One region of the Vallitalea maricola genome, then DNA from elsewhere that is predicted to be linked to it. Evidence: riboswitches for the same ligand, from Rfam matches in the RefSeq annotation. Region 1 holds a riboswitch; each other region holds the start of a gene.
The links. Region 1 has a riboswitch for cobalamin ahead of AACQ14_RS11150 (hypothetical protein). Riboswitches for the same ligand answer to the same signal wherever they lie in the genome.

Region 2: another riboswitch for cobalamin. It lies ahead of AACQ14_RS21070 (ABC transporter substrate-binding protein); the one in region 1 lies ahead of AACQ14_RS11150 (hypothetical protein).
Region 3: another riboswitch for cobalamin. It lies ahead of AACQ14_RS16795 (ABC transporter substrate-binding protein); the one in region 1 lies ahead of AACQ14_RS11150 (hypothetical protein).
Region 4: another riboswitch for cobalamin. It lies ahead of AACQ14_RS01040 (cobyric acid synthase); the one in region 1 lies ahead of AACQ14_RS11150 (hypothetical protein).

Annotation. Positions count from the first base shown of each region.
Region 1 is NZ_BTPU01000033.1:6,482-12,118, reverse strand. It holds gene AACQ14_RS11155 (S-layer homology domain-containing protein) at 1-1,778, opposite strand, end outside; gene AACQ14_RS11150 (hypothetical protein) at 1,856-4,213, opposite strand; cobalamin riboswitch at 4,379-4,527, opposite strand; gene AACQ14_RS11145 (hypothetical protein) at 4,703-4,921, opposite strand; gene AACQ14_RS11140 (FadR/GntR family transcriptional regulator) at 5,176-5,637, shown strand, end outside.
Region 2 is NZ_BTPU01000088.1:638-6,274, forward strand. It holds gene AACQ14_RS21060 (ABC transporter ATP-binding protein) at 1-210, opposite strand, end outside; gene AACQ14_RS21065 (FecCD family ABC transporter permease) at 243-1,280, opposite strand; gene AACQ14_RS21070 (ABC transporter substrate-binding protein) at 1,394-2,458, opposite strand; cobalamin riboswitch at 2,612-2,784, opposite strand; gene AACQ14_RS21075 (replication-associated recombination protein A) at 2,984-4,309, opposite strand; gene AACQ14_RS21080 (TrmB family transcriptional regulator) at 4,615-5,298, shown strand; gene lysA (diaminopimelate decarboxylase) at 5,354-5,637, shown strand, end outside.
Region 3 is NZ_BTPU01000060.1:78,655-84,291, forward strand. It holds gene AACQ14_RS16785 (amino acid ABC transporter permease) at 1-388, shown strand, start outside; gene AACQ14_RS16790 (amino acid ABC transporter ATP-binding protein) at 360-1,094, shown strand; cobalamin riboswitch at 1,137-1,370, shown strand; gene AACQ14_RS16795 (ABC transporter substrate-binding protein) at 1,771-2,946, shown strand; gene AACQ14_RS16800 (FecCD family ABC transporter permease) at 2,939-3,928, shown strand; gene AACQ14_RS16805 (ABC transporter ATP-binding protein) at 3,955-4,740, shown strand; gene bchH (magnesium chelatase subunit H) at 4,943-5,637, shown strand, end outside.
Region 4 is NZ_BTPU01000003.1:3,912-9,548, forward strand. It holds gene AACQ14_RS01035 (alpha/beta hydrolase) at 1-964, opposite strand, end outside; cobalamin riboswitch at 1,135-1,310, shown strand; gene AACQ14_RS01040 (cobyric acid synthase) at 1,511-2,998, shown strand; gene cbiB (adenosylcobinamide-phosphate synthase CbiB) at 3,174-4,139, shown strand; gene AACQ14_RS01050 (pyridoxal phosphate-dependent aminotransferase) at 4,223-5,257, shown strand; gene cobU (bifunctional adenosylcobinamide kinase/adenosylcobinamide-phosphate guanylyltransferase) at 5,601-5,637, shown strand, end outside.

The DNA.
Region 1 (5,637 bases):
GTTGATGTCAAACCATAGCATGATTTCCAATAATTATTGTAAACTTCTTTTATTTTTTTGTACACAGGTATTCCTGTTGTACCATTAGGCTTATCATTGTTGTCTAACCATTCTTTTGCGATATTTCTTTGTTGGATAAATAATGCAAAGCTGTCTGAAGTATAATCAGATTCTATAAGTTCCTCTGGATTAAATTGATTTATTAAAGCTTTTAGGTTCTCATATTTTTCCCCAGCATCAATTAAATCGCTACCCGAAGGGTCATCAGCATTTATTAATTTTTGTAATCCTGTAATTGCTTTGTTTATTTCTTCAGTATGGGTATCAACTTCAGGTTGATAAACGTTTTTATTAATGTCAGTTGGCTTACCTTTATCTTCACCATCTTGAATGTAAAGAGAAGTAAGTACTGTTTTAGCATTATTCAATGCGCTTTGATATGCTGACCATGACTTGGCTGTATATATGGATGAATCTTTATATGTATTTTCTGCATCATTTACAGTTTCATATAGTAGTGTTGGGTTAACATTAGTAATTGGAATTAGGTTATTAATTGCAGATTGAAGATTAGTAGTTGCTGTATCTATATCAACTTGTGTAGAACCATTATTACTGACTATTGATTTTGCATTATTTAAAACAGTTTGGTATATTGACCATAAACTATTTTGTTTACCTATATAATCTGTACCGTTAAAGCGGTCTTCGCTAGTGTAATAGCCAGTGGTTGGAGCGTTATTTATAGTATTTTGAAGAATTGTTTTATCAGTTGTTCCACTACCTGTAGAGTTAACATTGATTACTAGGTAGTCAACAGGACATAGCGAAGCGTATATTCCTACATTAGCGGGTTTATGTACTACTCTCACATGATAAGTACCGGGTTTGATACTATCTGTAGGTGTCAGAACAAGTTTTCCAGTACCACTATCTATATCAGTAAAAGTGGGAGTAAAAGGAAATTCTGATAATATCTTTATCAACTTTCCATTATCTAATCTATATATATCAACTGAAGAATAATCACCAAATCTTTGACCATATATTTTACCCAAGTTCGCTTGATCAGTAGTACATCTATACATATTTACTATAGTTGATATTTGTATATTAGAACTATTATTTATTTCATACGAAATATTATTGTCCAAAAATCTAGTCATAGTTATTTGGCTTGCTTTTGAATTCAAAGTATTACTCTCATTGGATAATTTAGTTGAAGTCGCACCACGAATAAATTTTGATATTCGTATTACTTGATTATCTTGTATTACTGTATTAATAAAATCAGTTGAACTTACAGCAGAATCACCTATTAAACAAATTAATGGACTCATGCCATAATATTTTCTTTCTTTTAGTTTCCTAGAATAAATCCCTATTGATTGTTCTCCATCTATTGCACTAATACTTCCATCTTTCTCCCATGTAACATAATTCCACCACTCAATAATACCTTTATTCTCAAGAGCTTTTATAAAAACATGAGCAACTGTATAAGTATTACTTAATGATTTGTCATAATCAATATGTTCTTTAATTAGTGAATTAATACGTAAAATATCTGAATTGGTTATTGTAATCTTCTGCATAGGAACAACAATATTTCTATCATCCACAAAAAAATTTTTATCATCGCAAGTCACCGTTTGTGGATTCTCACAATAAAACCATACTGAAATATCATTAGGTTCTGCATAAATAACTGTTGATAAACTTCCTATTATTATAGCAATAGTTATAAAAAAACTAAATAGACGCTTTTTAAAATACATACTATCACCTTCTATCTATTTATTTAGTAAGCAAGGCAGAGTTACTAAAAAATCAGCAACTCTACCTTCATTAGCTATTAAGAGAGTTTCAAAAGCACAATATATGGAGATTGATTTGAAGTTTGTGCAATTATACGAAGAAGAGTTTCTCCGCTTGTATTCAATGTTAAATCATACGTATTAGATGTGCTATTATTAATATTAAAAATATCATATCCAGAAGCTCCAATTGTAAATGAATCAGTATAATTTTCAGCTAATCCAGATATAGTTACTATTTCTTGATTTTGAGATATAGAAGTTGAAGATACTGTAATACCCATTCCTTCTAAATCACTAAATGTCATACCATCAATCTCAATACTTGGTCTAGTAGTAGGAACTGTTCCACCTGTACTAGTAGCTTTCTTAATACCACAAACCTCAGTAGAGATTTCACCGAATATACCATTCATAGCTGCAGCACCAGTATAGATACGTACAAAACGAATATTGTCTAGATTAACAGGGTTTCCGTTTACATCTACTGCCCAACTAATATCAATAGGGTCTCCACCGCCTGTGCCATCTATATAAGTATTATAATCTGAACTTGAACTAAGTGAAGCTACTCCATAAGGATTATATGCTATTGATTTATCTCCACTACTATTAGGGTGAACATCACAATAACCGAAGCCAAAACCAGTTGTTGTAGTAGCTGTAATGCCACCAAGCATTGTACCTGTTATTGTTAACTTATTTTGTGAATCATTATAGTCTGCAAATGACAATTGGTTTGTCTTATCTAAAGCAAGGTTTCCGTTTCTTCCGGTAAAGTAGTTACAATTAAGTGGGAACCAGCTGTGATTATGGAAAGTATTTTTTGTAATTGTACCAGTTTCACTACCAGTATAATTAACAGAATCCAATGTTCCAAGATTATTACCTGCTGTTGTATGTGTTATATTATCATTAGGATTAGGATTTTCATAAGTTAAACTAAAGTTCTTTTTTGTACTGTTTTCATAATATAAAGAACCTGCTATATCATACCAAGTATCAGGATTTCCTTCACTATCAGCCTGAGCTACTTGAATACAACCTGGTTCAGAATTATTCCAGAAAGCATTACCATATACTATAAAATCCACACCATATTTATTATTAGGGTCGTTATCAATATTTTTCATATCAAATACTGTGTATCCACCAAAAAATCCTAGTGATACACCTGTAGATGCAACATTATCTGCTAATAGTTTAATACCATCTGTACCTGAAAGATAGATGTCTCCCCATCCACCAACAGTTATACCTTCATTAGTAAACTGACCAGGAGCAGGTAAAAATGCGTAAACAGATGGATCTCCTGCAACTATAGGAGCATCACAAGTGAAGACAAAATCATATGTTCTCTCTGCACCATTTTTTGCAACTTTGATTGAGAAACTATGGTTTCCTGCTGTACTTGCAGAAATTACATTACCTGCAAATGAAATATCCGAGTCAGTAGTACTATAAGATATTGTTGCATCACTTGCCATAGCAACAGGTTCTATAGTGAAAGTAGCTGGAATAATGTCACTACCTGTAGTAGATATCAAAGTATAGCTTGGTACATAGGGATCAAAAGGAACAGATACTGCTACACTTTCATTAAAAGTTACTTTGCTAAGAAGTATATCATTATTAATAGAAGCATCAATGATAATTTCTCCCAAAGCTACTTTTTCGGTAGCTTTCACAGCATTATCTGAACCATTTAATGCATTTACTGCATTACTTGTATTAATACCAAAGGAATCAGCAATAGCTATAACTTTTTCTAATCCTTCGTTTAGCTGTGTTGTATAAGCATCATAATTAGCTACAACTTCTATAGGCATATAAGTACTAATACCGCCAGTACTTTTCATTTCAATACCAGCATAATCTGATAGCTTGACTGGAGTTGTTAATGGAGTACTTGAGTTTTTAGGATTAACTGCTACATTTGCATCTCTAACAAATGGTACAGACATGTTAATACTTTTTTCTAAACCTTTCCAAGTATATTCTTTACCATCTAGAACTTTAATTTTACCATCTACAATTATTAAACTATAATCACTAATTGTAGCTAGTACATCCGTTTGATAGTTATCTATTGTGTAATATTGTATATATGCATTATCTGGAACGATACAACTACCAGGTGCTACATCTCCCATTTTTCCGTTAATTTCATATAATACTGTCCATGGATAGCTTTGACCTGTAATACGAGTATATATACTTTCTACTGTGTCACCATCTTGTGTAGTTACTGTAGGATTTGGATTTGCCGCACCAGATAAATAAACTTCTACATTTGTAGGTGCTGCTGCTTTTGCAGTAAGAGGCATCATTGTAAGGATCATTGCCACTGCAAGTAAGATTGCACAACTTTTTCTTTTGCTTCTTGATAAAATCATTTTCTTTCCTCCTCGAATTTTGCTTACTTAGTCATATGTTCCGTGCACTAAAAAGGACACTCCTACGAGCGCCCTGACATACTTGGTTTAGAACATAAAGATTCCACCTATTTATGCCTTCCAACCTCAGGGATTTGCATTACATTTTAACAAACAGAGTGAGAATATCCCGACTTAGCCATTTGCCACTTACACTGTGGTTTTCCTACTAAAACACCTTCCCGATTATTTCACAAGTAAAATGAAATTCTCAGTGGTATATTGTCCTTTCGTTGGCATTACGGTTGCTGAGACAGTGTCGGATTTTCACCGAAGAATATATAATATTCACTCACAACTAATTATTGTGACCTTCCTCTCAAACTGCCTTTATTAAATTTTTTTGTAAATACCTACAGTAGTACACTCGATACATATACTATTAGGTCCAAGAAAAAGCAAATTAGTATTTTCTGTTTCTCGACAGCTACATTGTAACATTTTGTTTGATTAATGTAAATAGTTATTATGATATATTTTAACTATTAAAAATTTTATCTGTTCTATAAAATCTTCTCCGTACTGTGGAATTACATAATATCTTATGTACATACCTGCTTTTTCACTTTCGAATTTACATTCCTCAACAAAAAATTCATAAAAATCATTTGCATTACTAACAATGACATTATCATTTAAAGCAAGCATCTCTTTCAGTATAGTTAGCATCAATAATTGCTGATTATTGCATAAAAACTTCCTCCTCATATTTTTGTAATATCTTTTAATAAGATTATCTTAATCCTATCTATTTAATAATTTTATAAAATTATGAGCATGTTTTCTATGGATTGTTTTCCTTATAGGTTAAATATTTTTACATTCTATTCATTCTTAATATTTTCTTTAATTACTTTACATATTAAATTGAATATAATAAAATATTATTTAATATCCATTCAGGATAAATATTATATTTAGAGGTGATTAATATTTTTTCTCCAGTAAAAAATAAGAAGATATATGAATATGTTATTGAACAGATCCAAAAGATGATTTTAGATGGTACGCTAAAAGAAGGTGATCGTCTACCTGCTGAAAGAGAATTAACTGAACTGTTAGGTGTTAGTAGAACTTCAGTAAGAGAAGCCATAAGAGCTTTAGAAGTTATTGGTTTAGTTGAAAGTAGACAAGGTGAAGGTAATTTTATTAGCGCAAACGCCTCTATTACTCTTCTTGAACCATTATCAGTTAAATTTATGTTAAGTAAAGGTAATACAAAAGAAATACTTGAACTTAGAAGATTATTAGAATTAGAAACCGCTTTTTTAGCTGCTAAGAAAGCTACAGAAAAAGATATTCAAGAATTACAAATATTAATTACTAAACTTAGCACAACTGATAATGAGGATCTATGTGCCAAAATTGATAAAGAGTTTCACTAT
Region 2 (5,637 bases), on a different contig from region 1:
AACATGGATATCGTCATTTTTAATATAGACTGTCTTTTTATTAGAAGGCAGTATACCTGCCAATAACTTCAACAAAGTAGTCTTTCCAGAACCATTAGGTCCTATAATACTATAAAACAGACCTTTTTCCATATTGATTGACAAATCTTTTAAAATAGTTTTTTCCCCATAGTTGAAATTTAATTTTTTTGTACTAACTATACTATTCATATTGTTCATTCCTTCTGTAATATGTTACTGATTTAGATGATTCTTTTTTTGTTTTGATATAATAAAAATAAGAAAAATGGAACTCCAAATAATGAGGTAATGATACCTACGGATAGTTCAGCTGGTGATATGATGGTTCTAGCAATAGTATCACATACGATCATGAAAATTGCTCCAATAAGCATTGCCAATGGTATTAGTTTTTTATGGTCAGGACCATTAATCATTCTTATTATATGAGGTATGATAAGTCCTACAAATCCTATGATTCCACTAGCTGAAACAACAACAGCCACCATTATTGATGATATCCCCAATATTATCTTCTTAGTTCTGTTTACATCAATTCCAAGACTTCCAGCTGTTTCATCTCCTAACAACATAAGATTCAACTCTTTTGAAAATACCATCATGATAATAGAACATATAATAACACAAGGTGCTATAATAGCTACTTCTTTCCAGCTTGATGTACTAAAGCTTCCTAATGTCCATAGATATACTCTTTCTAATTTATCCCTGTTCAATAACATCATCAAAGACATAAGGGCTGATAGTAAGTAATTAAGTGATATACCAGCCAGCAATAACGTTGTAGTAGGAAGTTTTTTACCAATAGCTGATATTCTCAGTACTAGTAGAACTGTAAGCATGGCACCAATAAATGCGAACATACTCACTCCAGTAAAACCAAAAATAGTTTTATTAAAATTAAATATAAGTCCAATTGTTGCACCCAGTGCTGCACCTGATGAGATACCTAGTACAAAAGGGTCTGCCATTGGATTCTTGAAAACTCCTTGAAAAGAGCAACCAACAACAGCTAACGCTCCTCCAGTAAATAATGCAAGTATTATTCTAGGCAGCCTTAAGTCAGCTATTATTTTTATATGTGATTCCTTAATACCATCAAGGGAAATCAATTCATTAATAAATGGAATTTTACTTAATAATATTTTACTGCTGTCAACAAAATCTATTCTGACAGAACCAAATCCACATGCAATAATAACTACTGCTATAAGTACTAATAAACTTATTATAATATTACTTTTTCTAAATATCTTCATAGTTTTAACCTGCTTTACTTTAGTATGTCATTTCTATTTATAACACAGTAAGCCTATGTTTATATTTAACATAGACTTACTTTAAAGTATACTCTATTTCTAATATCTTTACATTATTTAATAGCGTCTGGATGAATTATTTTCACTAAATTAGTTAATCCATCAACTATTCTTGGTCCTTGTCTAAAGAATAGATTTTCATCTATTTCGTATAATCTGCCTTCTTTGACAGCAGTTAAATCTTTATATCCTTCTAATGATTCTAACGTAGTTTTAGTATCATACTTATCTGAACATATTATAATTTGTGGGTCTTTATCAACTATCTGCTCAATGCTATAAGCCCAACCTGTAGCATCTTTCGCTATATTATCAGCTCCGGCCAAAGCCATGGCTTCACTTAAGAAAGTATCTCCAGTAGCTGTAAAATCTCCACCTTCTCCATATCCTACTACAAAATATGTTGTTGGTTTTTCTTTTCCTTCTATGGCTGTTTGGATTTCTGCTACTTTATCTTTCATACTAGTTACTAATTCATTCGCTTCTTCTTTTTTATTAATAACTTCACCGAGTGTATTTATATAACCGTATACTCCCTCAAAGCTTTCATTCCAAGAAAGTGATAAAACAGTGATACCTTGTTCTTGTAACTTAGCTACAGCATCATCTTTTACATGAGCAGATGTAACTACAACATCAGGGTTAAGATCTACTACTCTCTCAATATTAAATTCTTCTAAACTACCGATTGATTCTATATTCGCTACTTCACTTGGATAGTCACAAAAATCTGTTCTACCAATGATTTTATGTCCTGCTCCTAGAGCAAATATTGTTTCTGTAAATTCTGGTGAAATTGAAACTACAGTTTTTGGTTCTTTCTCAATTGTTATTTCCTTACCGTATTTATCTGTTATAGTTAATGGATATACATCTGATTCGCTACTAGTGTCTTTTTCATCTTCATTACTAGTGGTTTCATCTTTCTTATCATTAGTATCCTTATCTTCGTTAGTATTTTTGTCTTCATCAGTCTTTGATGTTTCATCTTTCTCTACTTGATTCTCTTGATTGTATGTATCTTCCTTTGGTGTCTTCTTGCCGCCACAAGCAGCTAAACTAAAAACAAGTACTGAAATTAACATAGTTGTCAGTAACAGCTTTAATATTTTTTTCATTCTCTAAACCTCCATAATATCTTCTTTAATAAGAAAAGTGATTAACACTCGGTATACTCATGCAGCATTTTCTATTTATAAGCAACAAAAAACTGTGCTAAGGCACAGTCAGATTACAAATAAATATATGAATCTACACTCTCCCACCGAAAGCTTAAAACTTATAAAAAGGCAGGTCTCCTGGCTTATGGCTTAACTTACTCTCTAGTCTTCTCAGTTTCCCAATGACATTTTAGATTTCATACCATTTACAGTAGCGGGGGCTGCAGTGGCATCTAACCACTTTCCCTTTTAACTCAACGAGTACCTTTTTATCTATTAAATTTTAGTATCTTATGTTATATATAAATATATCCAAAGATAATTTTATTATATACTTTAATATAAATATGTCAAGATAAAACTAGCTATTTGAGTTTTCCATTTTTTATCTAGATTAGATTATATTGCAAGTAAGTCAGAAAAAGTGTTTTGTTCTGACTTGGCATAATATTTTATTATATAAAAATAATGTAATTGGGAAAACTATTCAGCCTTCCCCTTTATTTTCTTGAAATGCTCTACAATTTTCTTTTCATACCCTTGGTCAGTAGGGTTATAATATATCTCATCCACAAGTTCATCTGGTAAATATTGCTGTTCTACATAGTGATTTTCATAGTCATGGGCATATTTATATCCTGTTCCATGACCTAGTTTTTTTGCACCACTATAATGGCTGTCTTTCAGATAAGATGGTATTGTGGTAATCTGTACTCTCTTTACATCTTCCAATGCCTTATCAATAGCTAAATAGGCAGCGTTACTTTTTGGAGCACAAGCAACATATGTTGCTGCCTGAGATAATATTATCCTACCTTCGGGCATACCTATGAAATTAACTGCATCAGCAGCAGCCATTGCAACTTGTATCGCCATAGGATCAGCATTTCCTACATCCTCGGCAGCACATATAACAATTCTTCTCGCTATGAATTTTGGGTCTTCTCCTGCATAAATCATTCTTGCAAGATAATAGACAGCTGCATTCGGATCTGAACCTCTCATACTTTTTATGAACGCTGATATAGTATCATAATGATTATCTCCGTTTTTATCATAATTGATAACTCTTTTTTGTATACATTCAGATGCTACGTTTATATCTATCTTGATTATACCGTCTTCATCAGGCTCAGTCGTAAGAACCCCTAATTCTATAGCATTAAGAGCTGCTCTTGCATCTCCATTAGCTCTATCGGACAAGAACTCTATAGCTTCTTCATTGATACTGGCATTAAAATTACCTAGTCCTTTTTCTTTATCCTCAATGGCTCTCATTATAAGCTTTCGAATATCTTTGTTTTCCAAAGGCTTTAGTTCAAATACTCTAGACCTTGATACAAGAGCACTGTTTACCTCAAAATAAGGATTTTCTGTAGTAGCACCAATAAGTGTTACCGTACCATCTTCAACATATGGCAGAAGTGCATCCTGCTGAGCTTTATTAAATCTATGAATTTCATCAATGAATAGGATAGTGCTTCCCAAAGTCATTCCTAGTCTGTTCTTAGCTTCATTTACTACTTTTTCAATATCTTTCTTGCCAGAAATAGTTGCGTTTAATTGAACAAATTCAGCTTTTGTGGTGTTTGCTATCACTTTTGCAAGGGTAGTTTTCCCTGTTCCAGGTGGTCCATAGAAAATGAGTGAACCTAGCTTGTCTGCTTTTATGGCTCTATATAATAATTTACCTTTTCCTATTATATGTTCTTGCCCTACTACCTCTTCTATAGATGTTGGTCGTAGTCTAGCAGCTAATGGGGATTCAGTTTCTAGAGTTTTCTCTCTCATCATATCAAATAAATCCATATCTATCTCCTCTGTCATCTATACTAATCATAATTTTTTTTATGTAATCTTCTATTAGAAACTAATTTATTAAGCTATTTATTCATTATATCATACAAGATTATATTTTAAACACTAACTCTTATGATTTTTCATTGATATTATTAGTTTTAATTTTTTAGTATATGATAGAGAGGTAAAAGTACGATATATATTATATGTTCAACTAAGAATTTTGTTCATAGCATACCCTTAGTTTTTTCTTGACAATTATAGATACATGCTTTATAGTAGTTCTATAAAGGAATACTAATGAGGTGAAAGATATGAATTTGATTGATGCATTAAAAAGCATTGGCTTTACCCAGCAGGAATCAATTATATACATTACCTTGTGTAAGCATGGAGAATTATCTGGCTACGAAGCAGCAAAAATATCTGGTATTTCACGTTCTAATGCCTACGCTGCACTATCAAGTCTAGTTGACAAAGGTAGTGCTCATATAATAGAAGGTACTTCTGCAAAATACATTGCTATCTCTAAAGATGAACTAATTATGAATGCTACGAGAGATTTTGATGAAAATATACAAGTTATTAGAGATAATCTAGAATTCAACCTAGTTACTAATAATCCATATATTACTATTGTAGACACTAAAAATATAATTAATAAAATAAAAAATATGATTACACAGTCTAAGTTCAGATTATATTTTTGTGCTGATAAAAAAATCCTAGATATATTTTCATATGAGATAATAGAAGCTTATAATTATGATAAAAAAATAGTTATTCTATCACCAGAAGTTCCCAAGTTCAGTCATAATAAATTCTATAAATCATTTAACTATGAATCTTTTAAGCTTATTATAGATACTGAAGAAGTTATTACAGGAACACTGAATCAAGCACTCTACTCTCGTAATACTACTTTAGTCCGACTTATTAGAGAAGCAATAATTAATGAAATTCACTTAATAGATATAAAGAATAATATATCTAATTAAAAAAATAATTTAACTAGTTTATTACAATATATTTCTTAGAAAGGAGCAACAGAGTATGCTAACAACATATAACAAAGTATCTGACGAAACTAATTTTTTTGGTAATACTACCCCAGTGGAATTAATAAAAGAATATGGTAGTCCACTATATGTGTATAATGAAAATGTAATGAGAGAAAGATGTAGAGAGCTGAAAAATCTTATAACATATCCTAATTTCTCTGTAAACTATTCTGTAAAAGCTAATGGTAATCTCACTTTATTACAAATTGCTCGTGATGAAGGTCTTAACGCTGACGCAATGTCACCAGGTGAAATCTTTGTTGAGTTAAAAGCAGG
Region 3 (5,637 bases), on a different contig from region 1:
AATATTTGAAGGAGCTTATATCTCAGAGATTATTAGAGGTGGGCTAGAAAGTATAGATATTAGGCAATATGAGATATCAAAAGCTATTGGACTAACACCAAGAAAAACATTCCGATTTGTGACTTATCCTATATTGATGTCACGAATATTACCAGCATTGACAGGGCAGTTTGCATCTATTATAAAAGATTCATCCCTATTATCTGTAATAGCATTAATTGAACTGACACAAACAATACAAGAAATATCGGCAGTTAATTTTAGGATGTTTGAGAATTATATATTTGTAGGAGCGTTGTATTTTATACTTACCTTTGCAGTTTCCATGTTATCCAGAGTGTTTGAGAGGAGGTACAAGCATGAATATAGAACTAAAAAATATCTGTAAAAGTTATGGTGATAGTATTGTGTTGCAAGATATTAACTATGAAGATGATATTAATTCTATTGCAATCATTGGTCCGTCTGGCGGAGGGAAATCAACCCTACTCCGAATAATTGGAGGACTACTTACTCCAAGCTCTGGTGAAATGTACATTGATGGTAAAAAAATAAATTTTGATGAGAAGTCACTTGTTATGCTCCGTAGAAACATTGGGTTTGTATTCCAGTCCAAAGGATTGTTTGAGCATTTGACAGCTATGGAAAATGTTATACTTCCTCTAATACATACTTTTGGCATAAACAAAACTGATGCAGTCCAAACAGCTAGTAAACTATTTGATAGATTTGGATTATCAAGGGAAAAGGATAAATATCCGTCACAACTATCCGGTGGACAGCAGCAAAGGATATCTATAGCTAGAGCGGTGGCTATTAAACCAAAACTGCTATTATTGGATGAACCTACGTCTGCGCTAGACCCTGAGTATACTGGTGAGGTTCTAGACATGCTTAATGAATTCCAAAATGATGGATTAGATTCAATAATAGTTACTCATGAAATGGGTTTTGCCAAGAATTCATGCGATAAAATCATTTTTTTAGCAGAGAATACGATTTTAGAAAGTGGTAAAAGTAGCAAACTTTTTAGGGAGCCGAAAACTAAGGAGTTAATAAGTTTCTTGGATAAGATTTTGGAGTGGAAAATTTAATAAACATTGACATATTATGATTTATGTTTTAAACTAGAAAAAAATTGAATAATTGGAGTAGGTGGCAATTTTTATTGCATAATAGGGAATCAGGTGTAAAACCTGAACGGTCACGCCGCTGTAATGTGGAGTAGTTTTACATTAACCCACTGTATTAGTAATAGAAGTTACTTCTTTGAAAGTAATCAAATCAAGAAGTAATCTTTAATAATATGGGAAGGGGTAGAATTACAAGGAAACTAAGTCAGAAAACCTGCCTGTCTCTAAAACACTTTCACTTATACGAAGTGAAAACTCTGCGAGTGACGGAGGGTGTGGAATACTTGATATAATCTTGTGAATAGATATTTGCTGTATTAGGTAGGCAGGAATTTCCCTTATTTATGCTATAGAAACATTACATAGAATGTTTTATTGTGGAAAATATTTTGATATACATACAAACTAAGTATTTTTAAAGTGCTTGAGTAGGTGTGTGTAATATAGGGAATGGTAGCCAAATTATAGCAGATTGGAAATATAGAATTATATTGATGATTTTCATGCTTTTTAACTTGCAGAAGTTAAGGGGCATTTTTTATTGCAGTAAATTAATATGTGTATTCACACTGCAGTTTAAATAATCCAATTATATTCTAAGACAAATAAAATTGATGTTGTATGGAGGAAAAAAAGGATGAATAAAAAACTAGCTATCATATTTACTTTAATAGGATGTATGATCATTTTAAGTTTTACAGGGTGTAGTAATGATAAGAAAACAGAAAAGAAAGAAGTTAGCGTAGAGTCAAATGGAATGGAAAAAGATAACTCACAAGAAAAAGATTCTGGCGAAATGGCTAAAGAGAAAGATAAGATGCCAAAAGAAATGGATAAAAAAATGCCAGAAGGTATGGATAAGAAGATGCCAAAAGGTATGGGTGAAGGCAAAATGCCATCTATGGGTGGTGCTGTAATTACTGTATCAGAAGGTGAAGGCTATCCAGTTACTATTACTGATATGTACGGTAATGAAGTAACTTTAGAGAAGAAACCAGAAAAAATAGCAGCAATATCAGGTACTTTTCTAGGAGTCTTATGTGATTTAGGAGGTAAATCAATATGTACATCTGAGACTGGCGGTGGTGCTCCTGTAGATCCAAAGGATATAGAGGGATTACCAGTAGTAGGTAAAGTTTATAATCCTGATATTGAAAAAATTGTTGCATTACAGCCAGAATTGGTAATAGCTCAATTTGGTTTACAGAATGGAGTTATTCCAGTTCTAGAACAAAGCAAAATAAAAGCTTTGGCTTTACATATGAGAACATATGAAGATGTTATAGACAATATTAGAGCAATAGGACGTATTATTGATGAATCAAACAAAGCGGAAGAAGTTATCGCCGACATGGAAAAGGAAAAGAAAGAGTTAGTTGATAAATTACCAGAGGAATCTAAAAAAGTAGTTATACTATATGCTACATCAAAAGATGTGTCAGTAAAATTACCAAAGAGCATAGCTGGGAATGTAGCAGATATATTGAAACTTGAAAATATAGCAGCAGGTTGTGCACCAGAAGGAATGGGTGGAGAAACTACACCTTTCAGTATGGAATATATTATTGAAAAAGACCCAGATGTAATCTTAGTAACAAGTATGTTAAGTTCTGATGAAGATGCAAAAAAAGTTATTAGTGAAAAATTAGGAAAAGACCTAGTATGGAAAGAATTAAGAGCTGTTAAAGAAGGAAATATAGTTTATCTACCACAAAAATACTTCTTATACAATGCAGGTTGTGACTTTGTTGATGCCATTGAGTATATGGCAAAAGGTGTATATCCTGAAGTATTTGGTGGTTTAGATGAATAAAACCATATCAAAAGATAGTAATAAAATAGCATTTATCATAGCATTTGGAATTTTATTGATAATAGCTTTTTTATTAAGCAATGCTAAGGGAAGCATGAATGTTTCTATGAAAAGAATATTAGAAGTAATTATTAACAATGATGGTTCAGCTGAAAGATTGGTAATATGGAACATCAGATTACCAAGAACTATAGTAGCAGGATTAGTTGGAGTTAATCTAGCTTTGTCTGGGTGTATATTGCAAGGGGTCATGCGGAACCCCTTGGCTGACCCAGGTATTATTGGTATATCATCAGGAGCTGGACTTGCAGGGATAATCATATTGATACTATTTCCAAAGTATCAGATGCTGGTTCCACCATTTGCGTTTGTTGGTGCAATGGGGGCAGCGATAATGATATATGTATTATCTTGGAAAGGTGGTATACAACCAATAAGAGTCATACTTGCAGGTGTTGCAGTATCAACCTTGCTAGGAGCAGGTATATCTGCATTGATGGTATTCTTCAGCGACAGAGTACATGGTGCATTAATGTTTATGAACGGTGGATTATCTGCTAGAAGCTGGCCTGAGTTGTGGACAATTTTACCATATACCATTATAGGATTGATTATACTATCTTTTATGTCGGAAAAGCTTAATATACTTATTCTAGGTGATGATATTGCAAGAGGTGTGGGGCTTAATGTTGAATTAGTTCGTTTCGGGTTAACGGCAGTTGCGGCTATGTTGGCTGCCAGTGCAGTATCAGTAGTTGGTTTATTAGGATTTGTTGGTCTTATTATTCCTCATAGTGTCAGACTTATGGTTGGTAATGATTATAAGTACTTAATTCCTGGTTCATCATTATTGGGAGCAGCAGTGGTTATGTTGAGTGATACTTTTGCTCGTACTGTATTAAGTCCTGTTGAAATACCAGTGGGAATTGTTATGGCAATCTTAGGAGTACCGTTTTTTCTATATTTGTTAAGAAAAGATTAAAATACATATAGATGAGAGTTGGTTGTATGGAAGAGATACTAAGAGCTGAGAATTTATCAGTTAAATATAAAGAGAACCAAGTTATAAAAGACCTGAATCTAAATATAGGAAAGGGTAAAATCTATGCAATAATAGGACCTAATGGTTCAGGTAAAACAACATTATTGAGAACATTATCAAGGAATATCAAGCCTAATAAGGGCAAAGTTTTTTTAGATGGAGAAAATATATCTGGTATCAAAAGCAAGCAGATAGCTAGAAAAATGGCTGTTTTATCTCAGATACATGGTAGTAATACAGATGTGACAGTAAGAAATCTGGTAGTATATGGGAGATACGCTTACAAAGAGTGGTGGAAGGGAGATAGTGAACAAGATAACGATATAGTTGATTGGGCTCTGGAAACTACTAATATGAAGGATTTTGCTAATAAGAAGATGTGTAATCTATCTGGTGGTGAAAAGCAGAGAGCGTGGATTGCAATGGCTATTGCTCAGAAACCAGAGATATTATTGTTGGATGAACCTACAACTTTTTTGGATATAAGCCATCAGTTAGAGGTATTGGAATTGGTTGAGAGTCTTAATAAAGAGAATGGTATTACTATACTTATGGTGTTGCATGATATTAATCTTGCTGCTAAATATTCGGATGAATTGATAGTCATTAAGGACGGAGATGTTTATTTGAAGGGGGAACCTTGGGATATAGTAAGTAAGGAGAACCTGAAGGATGTTTTTAATATTAATGGGGATATAACAGAAGATAAAGAGAGTGGGAAGCCGGTGTTTTTTCCTAGATTAGTGAGGTAGCTATAGTATATTATTGGGGGACAGTCAGGGTAAAGTGTTATAATCACTTGCCTTACCCTGAGAGCGGCCGGTCTGCGTGATTATAACACTTTACCCTTCTGTCTTCAGATAGTTAGTATGAGAATTGAGGGCTTCGTTTGTGTAGAAGTAGTCAGTAGTGTGAAATGTAGTGATTTTAAATTAATGGAGAGAGGGAATTGGTGTGAAGGTAACTGTGATTTCTGTTTCTACATCGGTGATAACAGGATTGATTAAGGTACAAGAGGATATTAACAGCAGGTTTAATGATGTGTTGGAGTTACGTTTGTTTTATGCATCTAGGGCATTAGAGGATAGTAAGCTTGAGGATATGGAGAGTGATATTGTTGATTCGGATGTCACTTTTGTAGATTTGATGGGAAGTCCTAAGAAGGTTGTAGGGGCTGTAATGTGTGGATTAGGGAAGTGTAAGGGGAATGTAATACCTATAGGTGGAGCAGGTAGGAATTTTCTGCGACTTGGGGAATTGACTTCTAATGATATGGGGATGAATAAAAAGAGTAATAAGAAGTCCAGGAAACCTATGGATATGAGTAAGATGCAGAAGATGGCTGATATGGCAGAAAAAATGGGAAAGCTGATTCCTGTTGGGAAGCCAAGGGATATGCGTAATTTTGTTCAGATAGGTAAATATTTTCAGAATGCTACTATTTTACAATTGACTAACATGATGTATCTGTTGTTAAGAGATTATGGGAAAGTAAAAGGTATTCCCAAACCTCAAGAATCTGAGAAGTTACCTGACATTGGTTTATGTGATCCAGAGACGAAAATGTATTTTGATGATTATAAGGAATATGCTGATATTCATGGATTTAATAGTAGTAAGCCTACAGTAGCTTTATTATTTTATGGACA
Region 4 (5,637 bases), on a different contig from region 1:
CCAAAGGTCTAGCAGGACCAGCAAATACAATATAACCGCTTGCATCTGGAATCTCATTAGCTATACGAGGCATCAAGTAACCACTGAGACTATGACCAAGTACATAAACACCCGTAGCATTAATATCTTTGTTATCAAGAATATAATTGTATGCATATACCACATCATCTATGGTTTCATCATAAACGGTCAATTTCTCTTGTTCTGATATCCATTTATCACGGTGAGCAAATACTCTTTTATCATATCTAAGAACTCCAATACCTTTACTTGCAAGTCCGAATGCAATATCTCTAAATGGCTTATTAGGTCCTACAGTTTCATCTTTATCTTGTGGTCCGGAACCATGTGCAAGAATGACAATAGGATATTTATCTTTATCTTTTGGAATAGTTAACAATCCAGGAAGTCTGTACTCTTCTTCACCAAATTCCACAGGTATTTCTTTAACATTTTCAGGAACACTTACTTCTTTTACATCCTGAGCTGGTGTTAAGGAAAAATTTTCAATAACCTTATCTTGGTTAAATGATACAGTACAGTTGATATTGGATTTACTATACTTATTTGTTATAATAACTATTTTATTATTATCTTTTTCTACTACTTTTGTGGATAATACTTCTTCAAACTCACCAGCTAAACCATTAATCTGACTATCTGCTGATTTTAACATTTCTACATTAATTATCTGTTTTAATTTAGCAGAATAATTAAAGTTGTTACTAATGAATTCAAAATCTTTATCCATAAAAGCATTATTGAGGCTTGTAGCAATTTCCTTTTCGGTACCATCTACCAATGCTTCATTATCTGATTGACCTGTATCAGATGTATCATCTTTTATATCTGATTGTTCATCATTAATTACGTTTTTGGTATCTTCATTATTTTCTTGTTCAGTCCCTTTGCAACCAACTAATATCATTGCAATTATTGTTAATGAAATAATAAATCTTTTCATGTTTATATCACTCCTTATGTGCTTATTAGATTATTAGACAAACATCTAAATGATTTTACTTGAGTATAATCCAAAAACTTAATTATGTCAAGTTATTGATTTTATATTTATTATAGAATATAATGATTCCATATATATAATTTAATATATGCTCACCATTATTATTTATAATATGTAAAAGTGAGTAAAGTAATCTATATTTATAAGGAAACTGGTGAAAATCCAGTACAGCCACCGCTACTGTATTTACTACTAATGCAATAAAAGCCACTGAATCAGCATTTGGGAAGGCATTGCATTAGGCTAATGTATAAGTCAGGATACTTATTTGGATTACTATGTATATTAAATCCAGATTGCGTGTGGAGATATGGGTTTGTTTTAATGTATATTTATGGTACATAAATCAATTCTGATAAACATTTCTGCAAACATTATCCCCCATTGGAAACAAAAAAATGTAAGTTCCATATTACAATCAATAACTTGATAAAATATAAAAAGTACTAAATAAAATGCATCTATAATAAAAAATGGAGTGATAAAATGAATAATATTATGTTTCAGGGAACAGCTTCTACCGTTGGTAAAAGTATACTTACTGCTGCTTTGTGCAGAATTTTAAATGATGATGGAATTAGTGTAGCTCCATTCAAATCACAAAATATGGCGCTAAATTCTTTTGTAACAGAAGACGGGAACGAAATGGGCAGAGCTCAAGTTGTACAAGCTGAAGCCGCTCGTATAAAACCTACTGTCGAAATGAATCCAATCCTACTAAAACCAACAAGTGATGTTGGAAGTCAAGTAATATTGAATGGTAAAATATTCAAGAATATGTGTGCAAAAGATTACTTTGGTACAAAAGCCGGATTAAAAGACCATATAGTAGAGGCTTACAACAAGTTACAATCCAAGTATGATGTCATTGTATTAGAAGGAGCAGGAAGTCCAGCAGAAATTAATCTTAGGGAAAATGATATAGTCAACATGGGTATGGCTGAAATGGTAGACGCTCCAGTAATTCTTATTGGTGACATTGATAAAGGTGGTGTATTTGCCTCAATCTATGGAACAGTCATGCTTCTTGAACCGGAAGAAAGAAAAAGAATCAAAGGATACATAATAAACAAATTCAGAGGTGACGAAAAAATTCTCCAGCCAGGCATAGATATGTTCTATGAAAAACTACAAATACCATGTCTAGGAGTCATTCCCTTTGAACCATTAAAAATAGATGATGAAGACAGCGTTACAGAAAGATTTGATAGAAAAGCAGAAGGAGACATCATAATTGGAGTACTCCGTTTACCATACATGTCCAATTTCACGGATTTCACTGTCTTCGAATTAGAAGAAGGAGTATCCGTAAGATATATAAAAGAAACCGAAGATTTTGAAGGCATAGACCTATTAGTCATCCCAGGAAGTAAAAATACCCTCAAAGATATGGAATACATACATAATTCATCCCTAAAAGCAGGTATCTACAGAGCTCACAGAAATGATATCCCCATAATTGGTATATGCGGTGGCTATCAAATGCTCGGAGAAACCATAACCGATGAAAAAGGCGTAGAAACTGTCATGAACAGTATAAATGGTCTAGGTCTTTTAGAAATAAAAACAGAAATGGAAGAAATCAAACAAACAACCCAAATAACAGGAAACATAATGCTGGAAATCCCCTTCGCAAAAAATTCCTGTAACCTAAAAGTAAACGGATACGAAATCCACATGGGCAAAACTTACCTAATGGGCGAAAGTACTCCTCTAATAAAACTACAAGATAACAGATTAGACGGAGCCATCAACGCCAAGAAAAATGTTTTCGGAACATACCTACACGGAATATTCGATAACGATGAACTAAGAAAACAAATACTTGATAACATAAGAAAGAAAAAAGGACTAGATTGCAACAACAACATAGACTACGCAAAATTAAAAGACATGGAATACGATAAACTAGCAAAACTAGTACGTCAACATATCGACCTAGAAAAAATAAAAGACATTATTTACAATAGTTGATTTATAATAAAAATAAAAGAAATTGATATTTACTACTACAATTACGGGTAGAAGGGTAAAGTGTTATAATCACGCAGACCGACCGCTTCTCAGGGTAAGGCAAGTGATTATAACACTTTACCCTGACCCCTTTGATAAGTTAGCTACAAAAATTTACATCTAAGAGGTGTTATCATTGAAAGTTATTATAATAACATGTATTGCCCTAATACTTGACAGGATTTTCGGCGATCCACTAAACATACCCCATCCTATCATCTACATAGGAAAACTAATAAGCAAACTAGAAAAAACCATAAGAAAAAGCAAAATACCTCTAAAAGCAGGTGGCTTCATCTTGCTTTTTGCAACAATAGGGATAACTGTAACTATAATTACTCTTCTATTATTTGCTTGTGGGAAAATACATCCTTATGTTAGAGATGTTGTTACAACTTATCTCCTATATACATCATTAGCAGCTAAATGTTTGAAGGATGAAGTTCTGAAAGTTTGGAAAGCCATAGACAAAGATGATCTAGACTTGTCCAAAAAACAATTATCCTATCTAGTAGGAAGAGATACCAATCACCTAACTAAAGAAGAGGTTATTAGAGGAGCCATTGAAACAACAGCAGAAAATACCGTAGACGGTATACTTGCACCTCTTATGTTTATAGGTATTGGATTCATATTCAATATGCCTGTACAATTTGTTTTTATGTACAAAGCAGTAAACACGCTAGATTCAATGGTGGGATATCTCCATTCCCATTACAAAGATATAGGATTTGCTTCCGCTAAAACGGATGATATCTTTAACTATATTCCAGCTAGGATTGGAAGCTTTTTTATGTTATTGGCTGGAGGTATACTAGGATATAATTTTAGAAAAGGCTGGAAAATATTAAAAAGGGATAATAGAAATCATAAAAGCCCTAACTGCGGCTATCCAGAATCAGTAGTAGCAGGGTTATTAGATATACAAATAGGTGGAACCAACACATATTTTAATGAAGTTGTTGTAAAGCCAACAATAGGTGATATTGAAGACGAATTAAGTGGAGAACATATAATAAAATCTACTAAGATTATGTATGTATCTGAGATTATTACAGTTGGAATGATTTGTTTAATATCATTAGCAGTATCTTTTATATAATATTGATGGTATTTTAATTACAAGATTAGAATTATTGTTGGAGATTGACTTAATAGTTGTTAACATAGGAAGGAATGAACTCTATGAATAAGCATGGTGGATATTATGGTAACTCAGATGTTGTTGATTATAGTGTTAACATCAATCCTTTAGGTTTACCAGATGATATTAGAGAGACTATAATATCTAGTATAGACAATATAGGTAAATATCCTGATATTGGAGGAACTGCTGCAAAAGAAGCTGTAGCAAAATATATAAATGTTGATTCTAATAAAATAATTATGGGGAATGGTGCTAGTGAACTTATATATTTGTTTGCTAGAGCTATGAAGCCTAAAAAGGTTCTTATTATTGAACCGACATTTAATGAATATAGAAGGGCTTTTTTATTGGCTGGTAGTGAGATAGATGATTATGTATTAGATAGTGATGATGATTTTGGGTTTGACCTGGAAATGTTTTCTAGGAAGATGGAGGTATTTCAGCCAGATGTTGTAGTATTGTGTAATCCTAATAATCCTACTGGAAAATATCTTGGAGTAGACATAGTTAGTAAAATAGTAGATATAGTAAAGAGAGAAAACAGTTTTTTGTTTATAGATGAATCTTTTGTTGAATTTACTGGATATGAGCCTGTTGGGAATTGTACAGGTTATGAACATGTGTTTTCTCTTAGATCCATGACTAAGTATTATGCTGTGCCTGGATTGAGGATAGGCTATGGGGTGACTAATGATAAGGTTATAGAAAAGATGGAAGAATATAAGGAACCTTGGACTATGAATACTTTTGCTCTTGATATTGTGCCAAAGATTATTGGAGACAGTGATTTTTGTGAAAATGTTAATAAATGGGTGAAAAGAGAAAGAGAATATATGTATGAGGGTTTATGTAGTGTAGGAAATCTTAAGGTGTATAAGAGTTATAGTAATTTCTTTTTATGTAAGTTGGATTATTTCTCGGGAAATATGTTGAATTTGGAATTATTGAAGGATAATATGTATGTTAGGGTTTGTGATGATTTTAAATCGTTGAGTGAGGAGTTTGTTAGGATTGCGGTTAAGAGGCATGGGGATAATGAAAAGCTGGTTAGTATGTTAAATAAAATTTTGTAGATTTTTATTTAGTGGTGAACTTCCGTAGGTTAAATATGTATACAAAACAGCTCTTAACAAATATTTGAAGAAAAACTAAATTCGTTCCAAGAAATATTACTAAACCTTAACAACTCCTTCGTCAAACAGTTAAGGTTCTTAACGTAATATTTCTTTCCACTCATTAAGATTTTCTTTTCAAATATTTGTAAGTCGCTTTATTTGTATACATATTTACCTACTGGGGTAGTGGTGAATGGGAAATGAATTGAATGTGAGGTAAGATATCTTACCTTTAGATTTTTTTTATTTTAAATATTAGTAGTTAAAGATATTGAATTTATTATAATGAGGAGTGAACGTTGTGGGAATTGTTATGGTAACGGGTGGTGCTCGTAGTG